DNA from 4 places in the Streptomyces sp. NBC_00028 genome. Region 2 is predicted to be linked to each of the others. Evidence: riboswitches for the same ligand, from Rfam matches in the RefSeq annotation. Region 2 holds a riboswitch; each other region holds the start of a gene.
What was found. A riboswitch is a leader RNA that binds a small molecule or an ion and turns the genes downstream of it on or off. The one in region 2 is predicted to bind cobalamin.
Positions count from the first base shown of each region.

Region 1 (3,957 bases), 6.5 Mb from region 2:
ACGCCGAACCCTCGGCATCCCCAGACCGATCCACGAGATGATCTCCCGCTGGATCTCGTTGTTGCCGCCGCCGAAGGTGAAGATGACCGCGGAACGGTAGCCGCGCTCCAGCTCGCCGTGGAGCACGGAGCCCGCGGAGCCCTCCTTCAGGGCGCCGGCGGCCGCGACCACCTCCATGAGCCAGGCGTAGGCGTCCCGGCGGGCCTCGGAGCCGTAGACCTTGACCGCGGAGGCGTCCTGGGGGGTGAGTGTGCCGTTCTGCACGGCGTGGACCATCTGCCAGTTGAGCAGCTTCATCGCGTCGAGCTTCACATGGGTCTGGGCGAGTCGGCGGCGCACCCAGGGCAGGTCGACGACGCGGCGGCCGTCGGCGAGCTTGGTCTCCATGGCCCAGCGCTGGACGTCGTGCAGGGCGCGGATGGCCATGGTGCCGTGTGCGGCGAGGGTGACGCGCTCGTGATTGAGCTGGTTGGTGATCAGCCGCCAGCCCTGGTTCTCGGCGCCGACCCGGCGGGCGACGGGGACACGGATGTCCTCGTAGTAGCTGGCGGTGGTGTCGTGGCCGGCGAGGGTGTTGATGACGGTGCAGGAGTAGCCGGGGTCGGTGGTCGGCACGAGGAGCATGGTGATGCCCTTGTGCGGCGGGGCGTCGGGGTCGGTGCGGGTGGCGAGCCAGACCCAGTCGGCGGTGTCGCCGTTGGTGGTCCAGATCTTCTGCCCGTTGACGACGTACTCGTCCCCTTCGCGCACCGCGCGCGTCTTCAGGGAGGCGAGGTCGGTGCCGGCGTCGGGCTCGCTGTAGCCGATCGCGAAGTCGAGCTCGCCGGAGAGGATCCCGGGGAGGAAGTACGCCTTCTGCTCGTCGGTGCCGTACTGCATGATCGTCGGCCCTACGGTGTTCAGCGCCATCAGCGGCAGCGGTACGCCGGCCTGGGCGGCCTCGTCGAAGAAGATGAACTGCTCCATCGCGGTCAGGCCACGGCCGCCGTACTCCTTCGGCCAGCCCACGCCCAGCCAGCGGTCGGCGCCCAGGCGGCGGACGGTCTCACGGTAGAAGCGCTTCTGCTCCCGCCGGTCGCCGTGCCGGGCGTTGGCGTCGGTCGGCACCAACTCGGCGAAGTACGCGCGCAGTTCGGTGCGCAGCCGCTGCTGCTCGGGTGTGTATGCGAGATGCACGGCGCCTCCAGGCTCCCCGGAACCGGTCCTGTCGGCGCACACGGTAGAACGTGTTCCAGAAATAGGGAATGGCGAGGCGGTACCGAGGCATATGAAACGGGCCCCCGCGTGGCGGGGGCCCGTTTCGGTGCTGAACTGCTCAGTGAATGACGGGAGTCGGCTGACTCCCGGCACCCGCCGACCGCTCGGCCGGCTTCGGCGCCAGCTGCCGCTCCGCCAGCAGCCCGAAGACCAGCCCGAAGGAGGTCCACAGGGTCACCTGCACGGCGAGCGCCGCGAGCCGGTACTGCCACAACAGGGCGGCCGGGAAGTGCTCCGGCACCTCGTTGAACGACGGCAGGAACGCGTACGCCAGACCGACGACGAGGACGAAGAACGCGCCCGCGGCGAGGGTGGCGTTCCAGTTGCCGAGGCGGGGTGCGAGCCGCTTGCCCAGGATGACCGTGCCCACCGTCAGCAGCACGCTGAGGACGATCATCAGGAAGAACAGCGCGGTCCGCTGGTTGAGCGTGTCGGGGTCGCCGACGGCCGGCGGGTTGGCCGGGTACTTGAGGAACGGCACGACGTACACCGCGACCAGGCCGGCGACCGCCAGGAGCAGCGCGCTCGCGCGCGGCCCGAAGCGGCCGATCCGGCCGAGCGCGAAGCAGTACGCGAGCGCCGCGATGCCGCCGAAGGCGACCCCGTAGACGAGGACACCGGTGGACAGGCCCGCGGTGGACTGGAGCGTACGGCTGAAGAGTTCCTCGCCGCCGTGCTCGTGGGCGTGGCTCTCCTCGAAGGCGATGGCCTGATCGACGCGTGGCTCCCCGAGGAAGTACGCGACGACGAGCGCGGCCAGGCCCGCGACGAGGCCCGCGAGCATGCCGCGGACCAGGAGGTTTCTGACAGTTGCGGAGTTCATGCGCGGATACGCTTCCTCGCCACCGTCAGTGGCACGGGAAGCCGAGCAGATGGCGGGCGTCGTGCACCCACTCGTGGACTCCCTCGCCGGACAGCAGGGAGGTGGCGCCCTGTTCGGCGCCGACGAAGTAGAGCAGGACCAGCATCAGGACGCCGAAGAAGACCGCCCAGGGGACGATGGCGCCGATCGGCAGCTTTGCGGGTATGGCGGTGGAGCTGGTTGTCGGCTGAGCGACGGTCTGCGCCATGGCAGGACCTCCTGGGGGAACTCGCGTCCCGTCTCGGTGGTGCACAGGACGACGGGGCGGGTCTGACTCCCCCGGCCCACCCCTGGGGGTGTGCCCGGCATACAGTGGCGCGACCGTGCCGGAATCCCACCGGCTTCCACCGAACCGTCGTCGATATCGTCGAGAAGGTACCGCGTGCGAGAGGTGCGGCCAAGAGCGCACGGGTCGGCCACGAGCGCCCCTGAGGCGCTGTGGGCATGTCAATTGCGTGGTACGGAAGGGATGTTGGGCGGGGGAATGGACCGATGACCAGCCGAGTGATGTTGATCTCACCCGCGATCAGCGCGGCTCTGCGCGAGGCCCGCTTCGACGACGGCAGCCCGCCGGACGACTCAGGACTGCGGCTCGCGAAGGCCGCCGCAGGCACGCTGCCCACGGCCCGTCAGGTCTGCGTCTCCCCCACCGTGCGCTGCCGCGAGACGGCCGACGCACTTGGCCTCGACGCCCTGGACACACCGGAGTTGGCCGCCCTCGACACCGGACGCTGGCGCGGGGCGACGCTGGCCGAGGTGGGCGCCGCCGAGCCGGAGGCGCTGGCCCGCTGGCTGGCCGACGTGGAAGCTGCACCGCACGGCGGGGAGTCGGTGCACGCGCTGTGCGAACGGGTCGCGGCGTGGCTGGACCCGCTCGCCGCGGAGCCGGGCCGGACGATCGTGGTGGCCGAACCCGAGATCGTCCGCGCCGCGCTCGTCCACGCGCTGGGAGCCCCGAGGGCGTCGTTCTGGCGCGCGGACGTCGCACCGCTCACCGCCGTCGAACTCAGCGGCCGGGCGGGCCGCTGGAACGTACGGATGGGACGACCTCTGTGAGAGGTGCGCCGCGCCTCAGCGCAGCGTGTCCATGAAGTCCGTGCAGGCCTGGGCGCAGGTCCGGCAGGCCTTGGCGGCCTCCTCCGCGCCCGGCTGGGTGTCGAAGGCGTGGGCGCTTTCCAGGCAGACCGTCCGGCACCACTCGAGCTGGACGCGGATACCGCTCTCGTCCAGCCGGTTCTGCTCGGACAGCACCCGGCACGTCGCGTCGCACACCTCCGCGCACATGATGCCCTTGCGTCGTACGAGTTCCTGCTGCTCGGTCCCGTCCGGATCCACGAGGCTGGCACGCACCGCACATGCCCGGGCGCAATCGGTGCACGCCTGCGCACACGCGAAACGGTCCTCCAGGAACCGGATGAGCTCCTGTTGGGATGTCGTCGCTGTCACACCGCGCGGGTAGCCGCCGCGGATCGCGTCAAACCCCCTCGCCGGAGGTTCCGCCCGTCGCGTGGACGGGTTCACGCACGCCGGCGGGGGTACTCGCGGGGCCATGAACATCGCATGGATGGAGATGGCCGCGGGTCGCGGCGCCCTGGGCGTCGGGCTGATCGTGGCGGGTCTGGTCGTGGTCGCCCTGTTGCTCGGCGCGTTCTGGCTGGGCGCACGCATCCGTCGCCAGGAACCGCCGCCCCCGAGCCCCGAGGAGCAGCCGAGGCTGCCCGAGGGCGGGCCCGTCCGCGAGGTCATGGAGAACAGGGAGCCCGACGAGGTGCCCCGGAGCGACCAGCGCCTCACGCCGCACGAGATGCCCGCCTTCGGCAACAGCAGCACCCGGACCG
Region 1 is NZ_CP108293.1:1,201,079-1,205,035, forward strand. Features, by position in the region: gene OG885_RS05315 (acyl-CoA dehydrogenase family protein) at 1-1,176, opposite strand, end outside; gene OG885_RS05320 (CbtA family protein) at 1,316-2,080, opposite strand; gene OG885_RS05325 (CbtB-domain containing protein) at 2,106-2,327, opposite strand; cobalamin riboswitch at 2,365-2,517, opposite strand; gene OG885_RS05330 (histidine phosphatase family protein) at 2,612-3,175, shown strand; gene OG885_RS05335 (ferredoxin) at 3,191-3,565, opposite strand; gene OG885_RS05340 (DUF6479 family protein) at 3,669-3,957, shown strand, end outside.
Region 1: linked by a shared signal. The riboswitch ahead of OG885_RS05325 (CbtB-domain containing protein) and the one ahead of OG885_RS34515 (cobalamin biosynthesis protein) in region 2 are both predicted to bind cobalamin.

Region 2 (3,957 bases):
CGAGGATCGGACGCCCTTCCGCGGCCCGTGCGACGAGGGCGCCGGCCAGCCCGCGCTCATGCAGCCACTCCAGTGCCCGCACCGTCCCGCGCGTCCCCGGGACGATGACGAGATCGGCGTCGGCGAGCTCCTCCGGCCGGTCCACGAACCGCACGACGACACCCGGTTCGGCGGCGAGCGCGTCCACGTCCGTGAAGTTGGACATCAGGGGGACCGCGCAGACGGCGACCCGCAGCACGTCCTCCCCGACGGGCGGGGCGGTGTTCGACTCCCGGACGGTCCCTCTGAGGGAAACCCGCAGACCGTCTTCCTCATCGATACCGAGGCCGTGCCGGAAGGGCAGGACGCCGTACGTATGCCGCCCGGTGAGCCCGTGGAGCATGTCGAGCCCCGGCTCGAGAAGCGACACATCCCCCCGGAACTTGTTGACGAGGAACCCGGCGACGAGCGCCTGATCCTCGGGGGACAGCAGGGCGACGGTCCCGAAGAAGGAGGCGAACACGCCCCCGCGGTCGATGTCCCCGACCACCAGCACCGGAAGACCGGCATTGCGGGCGATCCCCATGTTGACGATGTCGGTCCGCCGCAGATTGATCTCCGCCGGACTGCCGGCCCCCTCACAGATCACCGCGTCATACGTGCCCCGCAGTTCGGCGAGACAGTCGAGCACGGTCCCGAGCAGCTTCTGCTGCCGCCCCCCGTGATAGCCGCGCGCGCTCATCTCGCCGACGGGCTTCCCCATCAGCACGACCTGGCTACTCTGCTCGCCACCGGGCTTGAGCAGCACGGGATTCATCAGCGCGGTCGGCTCGACCCGACAGGCCTGGGCCTGCATGGCCTGAGCCCGCCCGATCTCCGCACCCTCCCGCGTCACGAACGAATTGAGGGACATGTTCTGCGCCTTGAAGGGCGCGACCTTGACCCCCTGCCGCACCAGCCACCGGCAGATCCCGGCGGTGACGACACTCTTGCCGGCGTCGGAGGTGGTCCCGGCGACGAGCAGCCCCCCGCTCATGACGTACGTCCCTTCTTCGTGGCCAGGGCCCGCGCGGCGACACCGACGCCGAGCGCGAGCACCCCGACCCGCCGCGAAAGCCGTACGGCGCGCTCGATGTCCCGCGTGGCGACGGCCCGCCCGGACTGATTGAGGACGGGCCGGTGCTCGATCCGCCCCGCGTACGACAAGGTCCCCCCGAGCCGCACCCCGAGGGCTCCCGCGAACGAGGCCTCGACGGGCCCGGCGTTGGGGCTCGGATGCTTGGCGGCGTCGGCACGCCACACTCGTACGGCCCCCCGGGGATCACTTCCGGCGACGGCGGCGAGTACAGCGGTGAGGCGCGCCCCCGGCCATCCGGCGAGGTCGTCGAGCCTGGCGGATGCCCATCCGTAGCGCCGGTACCGCTCGGACTTGTGCCCGACCATGGCGTCGAGGGTGTTGACGGCCCGGAACCCGAGCAGACCGGGCACTCCGCCGAACGCCCCCCAGACCAGGGCGCCGACCACGGCGTCGGAGGTGTTCTCGGCGACGGACTCGACGACGGCCCGGGCGATCCCGTCGGCGTCGAGGGCCTGCGGATCCCGCCCGCACAGGTGCGGCAGCCGGGCGCGAGCCCCCTCGACGTCCCCCGCCTCCAGAGCCCGCCCGATGACCCGGGCCTCGCGTGCGAGCGACGTTCCGCCCACCACGGCCCAGGTGGCGGCTCCGGTCAGCGCGACGGACGCGCTGCGGGAGGGACGTACGACTCTCCGGGCGAGGGCGCCCAGTCCCACGGCGCCCCCGACGCACACGGCGGTGTGCAGCGCGCCCCACCCACGATGGTCCCGCCACAGAGCCTTCTCCACGGCACCGGCGGCCCGCCCGAACACGGCGACCGGATGCCCCCGGTGTGGATCACCGAGCAGCAGATCTGCGACGAGTCCGGCGGCGGCGCCGTACGCGAAGACGCGATCGGCACGCATGCGCTCAGCCGGCCGTGGGGTCGGGCAGCGACCTGGTGGCGTACCTCAAACGGCAGGCGAGCATGGCGATATGTCCTCACTCAGGGTGTCCACGCCCTGGTTCGACGAGACCGACGGTGGGAGTTCCTGGCTCCCGGGGCTACCTACCCCGGTGACAGTGGCGGGACCGCGCCGGATTCACACCGGTCTTCCTCCCTGGCCGCCGTACTTGGCTCCGGCAGTCCACCACGGGCCCGGAAGGGCCGTCAACTCGCTGTTGACCTGCGGGAGCGGAGTGTGCAGAACCCCACATCGGCGGGCCCGCGGACGGGGTTCGCGAGGCCCGGAACGCGAGAGCGCCCTGTCCGGAATCCCCCCTTCAGGGGCCCGGAACAGGGCGCGGAATCGTCGTGGTGAGGCTCAGGCGACGATCAGATAGATGCCGTAGCCCACCGCCGCCGCACAGGCGGCGAAGCAGGCGTACGCGCCGGTCACGGCGAGGGACGCCGAGCCGCCCGCGGCCGAGGCCCGCTCCTGGCGGGAGAGACCCATGATGCCGAGGGTGAAGAGGGCCACGAGGGCCACGGTGACGACGAGGCTGACGCCGAAGACGGAGCCCAGTGCTTGCCAGTCGATCTTCATGTTGCTTGGTTTCCTTCGTCGCTCAGACCGCGGCGGCCGGCGGGGCCGCCGGTTCCGTGGAGGCCGTGGCCGCTGCCGGTGCGGGGATCGTGGCGGTCAGGACGTCCGCGACGGTGCCCGCCGGAGGCGGGGTGACCGCGGCGATCGCCGTCGTGACCACGCCGGCCGGCTCGTCGGCGGTGTCGTTGACGTTCGACGCGTCCACGACCTCGCGGCGCGAGATCTTCCAGATGGCCGCGCTGGAGGCGATCAGGAAGACCAGGACGACGCCCGTGCCCCAGTCGCCGAGGTCGGTCACCGACTCCGCCAGCGCGCCCACCAGGGCGGCCGCCGGGAGCGTGAGGCCCCAGGCCACGAACATCCGCGTCGCCGTCGACCAGCGGACGACGCCGCCCTTGCGGCCGATGCCCGCGCCCATCACCGAACCGGAGACGGAGTGCGTGGTGGAGAGGGAGAAACCGAGGTGCGAGGAGGCCAGGATGACCGTCGCCGCGCTGGTCTGGGCGGCGAAGCCCTGCTGCGGCTGGAGGTCGGTCAGACCCTTGCCCATCGTGCGGATGATGCGCCAGCCGCCGAGGTAGGTACCGAGCGCGATGGCCAGGCCCGCGGAGAGGATGACCCAGGTGGGCGGGTCGGAGTCGGGCGCGACGGCGCCGCCGGCGACGAGGGCGAGGGTGATGATGCCCATCGTCTTCTGCGCGTCGTTCGTGCCGTGGGCGAGGGAGACCAGGCCGGCCGAGGCGATCTGGCCGGTGCGGAAGCCCTTGGCGGCGGCCTTGCCGTCCGCCTTCTTGCCGAGGGAGTAGGAGAGGCGGGTGGCCAGCATGGCGGCGAGGCCCGCGACGATGGGCGCCGCGATCGCCGGGATCAGGACCTTGGTGACCAGGACGTCACCGTGGACCGCGCCCATGCCCGCCGAAGCGATGGTGGCGCCGATCAGACCGCCCATGAGGGCGTGCGAGGAGCTGGAGGGGAGTCCGACCAGCCAGGTCAGCAGGTTCCAGAGGATCGCGCCGACCAGTGCGGCGAAGATGACCTCGGGACGGATGCCGCTCTCGTCGACGAGACCCTTGGAGATCGTGTTGGCGACCTCCACGGAGAGAAAGGCGCCCACAAGGTTGAGCACGGCGGACATGGCCACCGCGACCTTGGGCTTGAGCGCACCGGTCGAGATGGTCGTGGCCATCGCGTTGGCGGTGTCGTGAAAACCGTTCGTGAAATCGAACGCAAGTGCGGTTACCACCACAATCGCGAGGATCAGCGAGAAGTTTTCCATTTACCCAGGCAATCGTTCGAGCGTCATTGGCACGTTGAACGTAGGTAACCAGGGTGAACGGAAGATGAACTGAGGCGGGCCACACGGTGTCTGGAACCGAG
Region 2 is NZ_CP108293.1:7,660,598-7,664,554, forward strand. Features, by position in the region: gene OG885_RS34510 (cobyric acid synthase) at 1-1,015, opposite strand, end outside; gene OG885_RS34515 (cobalamin biosynthesis protein) at 1,012-1,959, opposite strand; cobalamin riboswitch at 2,060-2,201, opposite strand; gene OG885_RS34520 (hypothetical protein) at 2,359-2,580, opposite strand; gene OG885_RS34525 (anion permease) at 2,603-3,856, opposite strand.

Region 3 (3,957 bases), 4.1 Mb from region 2:
CCCGCGATCGAGGCGATCGTGGCCGTGGGCGCGATGGCGAGGAGCAGGGAGTTGCGCAGGCCCGTGGTCGCCATCCGCTCGCGCAGCGCCGCCCAGCGCTCCGGCCAGGTCAGCTCGACGCCGTAGTGGTCGGGGTGCAGCACACCCTGGGCGGTACGGGTCTTCTCCCACGCCGGGAGCGGCCCGTTGCGCTCGGCCAGGTCGGTGGAGGCCTCGTACGCGGCGAGCATGATGCGCTCGGCGATGCGCGTGGAGAGAGCCTTGGCCTCCGGCGAGTCGAAGGGCAGCCGCAGCTTGAAGAAGACGTCCTGGAGGCCCATCGCGCCGAGGCCGACGGGACGCCACTTGGCGTTGGAACGGCCCGCCTGCTCGGTCGGGTAGAAGTTGATGTCCACCACGCGGTCGAGGAAGGTGACGGCGGTACGGACGGTCTCGTCCAGCCGCTCCCAGTCGAGGTCGCCGGTCCTCTGGTCGACGAACGCACCCAGGTTCACCGACCCCAGGTTGCAGACCGCCGTCTCCCCGTCGTCCGTGACCTCCAGGATCTCCGTGCAGAGGTTGGAGGAGTGGACCACGCTGCCGGGCAGCGCCGTCTGGTTGGCGGTGCGGTTGGCGGCGTCCTTGAAGGTCATCCAGCCGTTGCCGGTCTGCGCGAGGGTGCGCATCATGCGGCCGTAGAGGTCACGGGCCGGGATGGTCTTCTTCGCGAGACCGGCCGCCTCCGCCTTGCGGTACGCGGCGTCGAACTCCTCGCCCCACAGGTCGACCAGCTCGGGCACGTCGGCCGGGGAGAACAGCGACCACTCGGCGTCGGCGTTCACGCGGCGCATGAACTCGTCCGGGATCCAGTGCGCGAGGTTCAGGTTGTGCGTACGCCGAGCGTCCTCACCGGTGTTGTCGCGCAGCTCCAGGAACTCCTCGATGTCGGAGTGCCAGGTCTCCAGGTACACCGCGGCCGCGCCCTTGCGCCGACCGCCCTGGTTCACCGCGGCGACGCTAGCGTCCAGCGTCTTCAGGAACGGCACGATGCCGTTGGAGTGCCCGTTGGTGCCCCGGATGAGGGAGCCGCGGGAACGAATCCTGCTGTACGACAGCCCGATGCCACCGGCGTGCTTGGACAGCCGTGCCACCTGGTGGTAGCGGTCGTAGATGGAGTCCAGCTCGTCCAGAGGGGAGTCGAGGAGGTAGCAGGACGACATCTGGGGGTGCCGGGTGCCGGAGTTGAAGAGCGTGGGGGAGGACGGCAGGTAGTCGAGGCGGCTCATGAGCCCGTAGAGCGCGGCGACTTCGTCCAGGGCGCGGGTCGTGTCGTCCTCGGCGAGGCCGGCGGCGACGCGCAGCATGAAGTGCTGGGGAGTCTCGATGACCTGGCGGGTGATCGGGTGCCGCAGGAGGTAGCGGCTGTGCAGGGTGCGGAGCCCGAAGTAGCCGAAGCGGTCGTCGCCGGCCGGGTCGATCAGCGCGTCGAGCCGCGCCGCGTGGACCCGTACGAACTCCGCCGTACGGTCGGCGACCAGGCCCTCGCGGTGGCCGACCCCGACGGACTCGGTGAAGGACGTGACGCCCTGGGAGGCGGCCTCGGCGGCGATGCTGATGGTCAGCAGCCGGGCGGCCAGCCGGGAGTAGGCGGGGTCCTCGGAGATGAGACCGGCAGCGGCCTCCGTCGCCAGCTCGCGCAGCTCCGCGCCGCCATCGGAGTCCGCCCGGCCGGAGCGGCCGCGCAGCGCGGCGGCGGCGACCCGTCCGGGGTCGGCGTCGGGCAGGTCGGCGGTCAGCTCGGTCAGGGTCCGCAACAGGGCGGTACCGGGACCGTCGTTCTCCGCCTGGACCGCTGAAGCCGGATCGGCTGGCGCGATGGTCACTGGGGGGCTCTCCCTCGCTCGGCACGGGGCCTGGCGGAGAGCAGGGGGCAGCACGAGCGCACACGGCGTCGCGTCCACCGGCCCACTCCACGAGGCCCGGACGTCATGGCACCCGGGCCACGGCGGCCTGGGCACGCTGTCGGCAGGTCCTCGGACTGACTCCCGTACACGCACAAGACATGCACAAGTACACCGTTGCGGGACAGTTCCGGATTCGCACCGGATTCCCCTGTGGCGACAGCGAGCATGAGCATACATCTTGTGCCGGGTTCGGGTGGCACCCCTAGATGTTGTGTCGCGGCGACTTCAGAGCGTCAACTCATAGGTGAGAAGCGTGAACTCCACACCCGGGATCGGCTGCCAGTCGCGCTCGGGCGCGCGGACGAAACCGAGGCGTTCGTAGATGCGGTGGGCGGCGTACATGATCTCCTGGGTCGACAGCACGATGCCCGTGCAGCCCTCCGCCGCCCTCGCCCGGTCGACGCAGGCGCGGACGAGGGCCTCGCCGGCCCCTCTGCCGCGCGCCGCGCGGCTGACGGCGAGCATGCGGATCACGGCCTCGTCGGGCCGGGCGTGCTCGGCCAGGGCGCCGCCGGCGGCGACGTAGGTGACGGTGCCGACGGGCTCGCCGCCCAGGGTGGCCACGAGTACCTCGGCGGAGGCGGCCCGCTTGGCGACGTCTCTCAACTCGCCCAGGTACCAGTCGCTCTCGCCGAAGGCGAGGAGGTCGTCCAGGAGATAGGCCTGGGCCGTGATCTCACCGATCGTGTCGTATTCGCTGGGTTCCGCAGCCCGGATCTCGATGTCCATGGGAGCGAGTGTGCCCGACCGGTACGACAACGGGCCGCCGGATGTTCCGACGGCCCGCTGAGCACGGAAATCCTCAGTGCGAGGTGCCCGCCGTCGCCGGCGGCAGCTCGACCTGGACGCCGGGGTCGCCCGCGTCCGCCGTGTAGTCCTCGGGGCTCGTCTCGTCGACGCCCTCCGGGGCCTTCACGGCCTTCAGGACGAAGGTCAGGACCACCGTGACGACGACATTGAGCACGAACGCCGTCAGGCCGATGTAGCCGATCTCGCCGATGCCCGGGATCTCCTTCGACGAGCCGCCGAAGTGCTTCTGGGTCGGGGAGGCGACGCCGTACGCGGCGACCGTGCCGTAGATCATGCCGACCGCCCAGCCGGCGAGCAGGGCCCAGCGGTGGAACCAGCGGGTGAACAGACCGCCGACCAGGGCCGGGAACGTCTGGAGGATCCAGATGCCGCCCAGGAGCTGGAAGTTGATGGCGACCGTCTTGTCCATCGTCAGGACGAAGACCAGCGCGCCGACCTTCACCAGCAGGGACACCAGCTTGGAGATCTTGGTCTCCTGCTCCGGAGTCGCGTCCGGCTTGATGAAGTCCTTGTAGATGTTGCGGGTGAAGAGATTCGCCGCCGCGATGGACATGATGGCGGCGGGCACGAGCGCGCCGATACCGATCGCCGCGAAGGCCACACCCGCGAACCACGCCGGGAACATGTCCTCGAACAGCTGCGGGATCGCCAACTGGCCGTTGGTGACCTTGACCCCGGCCGCGATCGCCATGAAGCCCAGCAGCGCCAGCAGACCCAGCATCAGCGAGTACAGCGGCAGGATCGTGGTATTGCGGCGGATCACCTCACGGCTCCTGGAGGAGAGCGTCGCGGTGATCGAGTGCGGGTACATGAAGAGCGCGAGCGCGGAGCCCAACGCCAGCGTGGCGTACGTCCATTGGCCCGGCTCGCCCGGCACCAGCGCACCGCGCGGCGCGCCCGTCGCCGGGTTGGTCTGGCTGTACGCCTCGCCCGCCTTGGCGAAGATCTCGTCGAACCCGCCCAGCTTGATCGGGATGTAGATGATCGCCACCGCGATGACGATGTAGATCAGCGTGTCCTTGACGAACGCGATCAGGGCGGGGGCACGCAGACCGGAGGAGTACGTGTACGCCGCGAGCACGCCGAACGCGATCAGCAGCGGCAGGTCCTTCACGAACCAGTTGGTGTCCTCGCCACCGCCGACGCCCATGACGTCCAGGACGGCCTGGATACCCACGAGTTGGAGGGCGATGTACGGCATCGT
Region 3 is NZ_CP108293.1:3,594,027-3,597,983, reverse strand. Features, by position in the region: gene OG885_RS15745 (ribonucleoside-diphosphate reductase subunit alpha) at 1-1,862, opposite strand, end outside; cobalamin riboswitch at 1,986-2,146, opposite strand; gene OG885_RS15740 (GNAT family N-acetyltransferase) at 2,169-2,672, opposite strand; gene mctP (monocarboxylate uptake permease MctP) at 2,746-3,957, opposite strand, start outside.
Region 3: linked by a shared signal. The riboswitch ahead of OG885_RS15745 (ribonucleoside-diphosphate reductase subunit alpha) and the one ahead of OG885_RS34515 (cobalamin biosynthesis protein) in region 2 are both predicted to bind cobalamin.

Region 4 (3,957 bases), 650 kb from region 2:
CGCCGGGCCACACCCCGGGCCATGTCTGCCTCCATCTGGAGGAACAACATCCCGCCCAACTACCGGGCCAGGGACGCCTGTTCTCCGGCGATCATCTGCTCCCCGAGATCACCCCGCACATCGGCCTGTACGAGGACCCCGACGACGCCACCGTCACCGACCCCCTCGGCGACTACCTCGACTCCCTCGAACGCGTCGGGCGGCTGGCCCCCGCCGAGGTCCTCCCGGCCCACCAGTACGTCTTCACCGACGCGTCCGCCCGCGTACGGGAGTTGCTGGCGCACCACGAGGACCGGCTGACCGGGCTGCGGGCGCTGCTCGGCGAGCCGCTCACGCCATGGCAGGTCGCCGAGCGCATGGAATGGAACCGCCCCTGGGCCGAAATCCCCCACGGCTCACGGAACATCGCCGTCTCGGAGGCGGAGGCCCATCTGCGGCGCCTGGTGAAGCTGGGCCGGGCGGAGGCGGTGCCGGGGAGCGATCCCCTCACCTACGTGGCGGTGTGATCCCATCGCGGGTATGGACCCTCTGGAGCGACTCCTCGCCGAACGCGCCTGCGAGCGCCTGATCATCGACTTCGTCCACCGTCTCGACCTCGGCGAACCGGGCTCGGTCGCCGGGCTGTTCACCGAGGACGGCTCCTGGGAGTGGCCGCTCCCAGAGGGGGACGGGCGGCGGTCCGTGGGCCGGGAGGCGCTGCGCGCGTACTTCGCCTCCCGTCCCTCCGACCGCCTCTCGCGCCGGGTGATGTCCAACATCCTCGTCACGGTGACGTCCCCGGACAGGGCGACGGCGACCTCGTACTTCACGACGTACCGCGTCGACGGCCACGAGGGCGGCCAGGGCCCCGTCCCGCCGGGCCCGCCCGTCCAGGTCGGGCAGTACGAGGACGAGTTCCGCAGGTCGGCGAAGGGCACGTGGCTGCTCGCGTCGCGAAGGCTGCGGCTGCCGTTCGGCGGCCCGACTCCGGTCAGGACAGGAACGTCCTGACCAACTCCTCGGCGGCGCCGAGCAGTTCGGTCTCCCGTCGGCTCATCGTCGGATTGACCGCCCGCCGCCCGCGCGCCTCGACGAGCCCCTCCTCCGTGAGCGCGGACGGGTCGGCCAGTAGGGCGGCCAGCATCGCGCGCGCCGGCCCCGCGATCGGCTCGTCCCCGACGGCGACCTGGGCGAGGATCACCGCGGACATGCCCCAGTCGAGGCCGGGGTCGCCCTCCTCGGCATTGGCCCAGTCGATGACGTAGGGCCCGTCGGCGGTGAGCATCACGTTGTCCGGATGCAGATCCAGGTGAACCACCCGCCCCGGCACGGCATGCAGCCGCCGCAACAGCCCCGCCAGCATCTCCCCCGCGTCCCGCGCGTCGATGCGCCCGGCCGCGAACGCCGCCAGCATCGTCGGCCCGTGCAGCCGCTGCATGACGAGGTCGGACCGGGAGGAATCCGCTGTCCGCACCCGGGGCACCGGATACCCATGGGCCCGCACCCGCTCCATGACGGCGGCCTCGGCCAGCGCGTCCGCGTACCCCTCCCGGTCGCGCCGCAGCACCCACGCGTCGTCGATCTCATAGACGTCGGACGCCCGCCCCGAGCCGATCAGTCTCCCCGTGATCTCCACGCCGCCGAACCTATCCCCCGGTCGGGAGCGCCTCACAGGAGCCCCTCAGCCGGTTGTTTACGGGCGGGTAGAGTGGCCGCGTCGTCATCACACCCGTACGGGGGGAAGCCGGTGCAATTCCGGCGCTGACCCGCAACCGTGAGCCTCCGAGGCCCTGCCTCCCGGGCAAGCCGGATCGCCCCGCGCGGAGCAGTTGACCGGCTCACGCGCACCGGCATCCGGCCGGTGCACGGCACCGTCGAGGTCTACGGGGCCGAGCCGCCCGGGGTCTCCCCGCGCTGCCCGGCTCCCTTGCAGGGAGAGGCATCCGCCGATCATGAACGTCCGCCGCAGCGCCGCGGTCCTGGCCGCCACCGCCGTGATCGGCACGGCCACCCCGGCCATGGCCGCCGATCCGTCCACTTCGCCCTCGCCTTCGGTGGCGATACCCGACGGGTTGTACGGGGCGGGCGACCCGACGTACGACGGGGTGTGGCGGCAGTCGCTGACGCTGATGGCGCAGACGGAACAGTCCGTCGACCCCGCCGACAAGGCCGTCGACTGGCTGGCCGGCCAGCAGTGCGCCAACGGCGCCTTCCCCGCCTTCCGCGCCGACACCACCAAGGCCTGCGACGCCAAGGTCATGGTCGACACCAACAGCACGGCCGCCGCGGTGCAGGCCCTCGCCGCGACCGGCGGACACGAGGACGTCCCCCGCAAGGCCGTCGCCTGGCTGAAGTCCGTGCAGAACAAGGACGGCGGTTGGGGCTACACCGCCGGCGGAGCGAGCGACGCGAACTCCACGTCCGTGGTCATCGGGGCGCTCACCGCCGTCGGCCAGCAGGCCGCGAAGGTCCAGAAGAACGGCAAGAGCCCCTACGACGCCCTGCTGGACCTCGCCCTCCCCTGCACCGGGACGGGGGCGGGCGCCTTCGCCTACCAGCCCGACAAGAAGGGCGGGCTCACCGCCAACGCGGACGCCACGGCGGCGGCGGTGCTCGGCGGGCTCGGCGAGCAGCAGACGAACGTCCACAGCGACGACGACCGGGCGAGCCAGTCCTGCGAGAAGCCCGGCGACTCCGAGCAGGCCGCCCACAACGGCGCCTCCTACCTCGCGAAGACGATGGCCAAGGACAAGTACCTGAAGTCGGCCCTGCCCGGTGCCGAGGACCAGCCCGACTACGGCAACACCGCCGACGCGGTCGTCGCCCTGTCCGCCGCCGACTTCCACGCCGAGGCCACCGCGTCCGTCCACTGGCTGGAGGCCAACGCCCTGAAGTGGGCCGCGCAGACCGGCCCGGCCGCCTACGCCCAGCTCGTCTTCGCCGCCCAGGCCGGTGGCCTGAACCCGCGTGAGTTCGGCGGCAAGGACCTGATCGTCCTGCTGAACGCGACCGGCCCGACGCCGGAGCACGTGCCCGGCCCGAAGGAGGGACGGGCGACCGGCGCGACCGAGTCCGACGACAGCGATGACGGGCTGTCCGTCGCCTGGACCGTCGGCGGCGGTCTCCTCCTCGGCGCCCTCATCGGCTTCGCCCTCATGCTCCGCGGCCGGAAGCGCCGCCAGTGATGCGCCGCGTCGCCGCCCTGCTCCTGACGGCGTTCTGCCTCCTGGCCCTCACCGGCCAGGCGGCCCACGCCGCCGGTTACCGCTACTGGTCCTTCTGGGACCGCACCGGCACGGCTTGGACCTACGCCACCCAGGGCCCCGCCACCGCCGTCCCCGCCGACGGCGACGTCCAGGGCTTCCGCTTCGCGGTGAGCGAGGACTCGACGGACGCGACGAAGCCCCGCGGCACGGCGTCGTTCGCGAAGATCTGCGCGAACACCCCCGCCGACCCCGGCAAGAAACGCGTGGCCCTGGTCCTCGACTTCGGCACACCGACGGACGCCCCGTCGGGAGAGACACCCCCCGCGCTCCGCACGAAGTGCGCGGTGGTCCCGGCCGACGCGACCACGGCGGAAGCCCTGGCCACGGTGGCCAAACCCCTGCGCTACGACACCAACGCCCTGCTGTGCGCGATCGCCGGGTACCCGGAGACCGGGTGCGGTGAGCAAGTGGCGACGGGCAACAAGAACACCTCGGCGAAGAAGCACAACACCAACAACGACTCCGGCCCATCGGTGGGCCTACTGACGGGCGCCGCAGCGGTGGCAACTTTGGCCGCGGCGGCGATATGGCAGGCAAGGCGCCGCAGGAATGCACGCTAACCCGCCCCAGCCCCCGGACGGCCGCGCCACCGAGGCGGCGCCCACCCCACAACCCCCAACTGCGGACAGTCACACCGCCGGAGCGGCACAGGCAGGCGCAGACCACACCCTAGCTGCGGGCAGTCGTGCCGCTGGGGCGGCACGGGTGGGCG
Region 4 is NZ_CP108293.1:7,009,236-7,013,192, reverse strand. Features, by position in the region: gene OG885_RS31545 (MBL fold metallo-hydrolase) at 1-506, shown strand, start outside; gene OG885_RS31540 (nuclear transport factor 2 family protein) at 520-990, shown strand; gene OG885_RS31535 (phosphotransferase) at 971-1,615, opposite strand; cobalamin riboswitch at 1,677-1,818, shown strand; gene OG885_RS31530 (prenyltransferase/squalene oxidase repeat-containing protein) at 1,932-3,164, shown strand; gene OG885_RS31525 (SCO2322 family protein) at 3,164-3,805, shown strand; gene OG885_RS31520 (energy-coupling factor transporter transmembrane component T) at 3,951-3,957, shown strand, end outside.
Region 4: linked by a shared signal. The riboswitch ahead of OG885_RS31530 (prenyltransferase/squalene oxidase repeat-containing protein) and the one ahead of OG885_RS34515 (cobalamin biosynthesis protein) in region 2 are both predicted to bind cobalamin.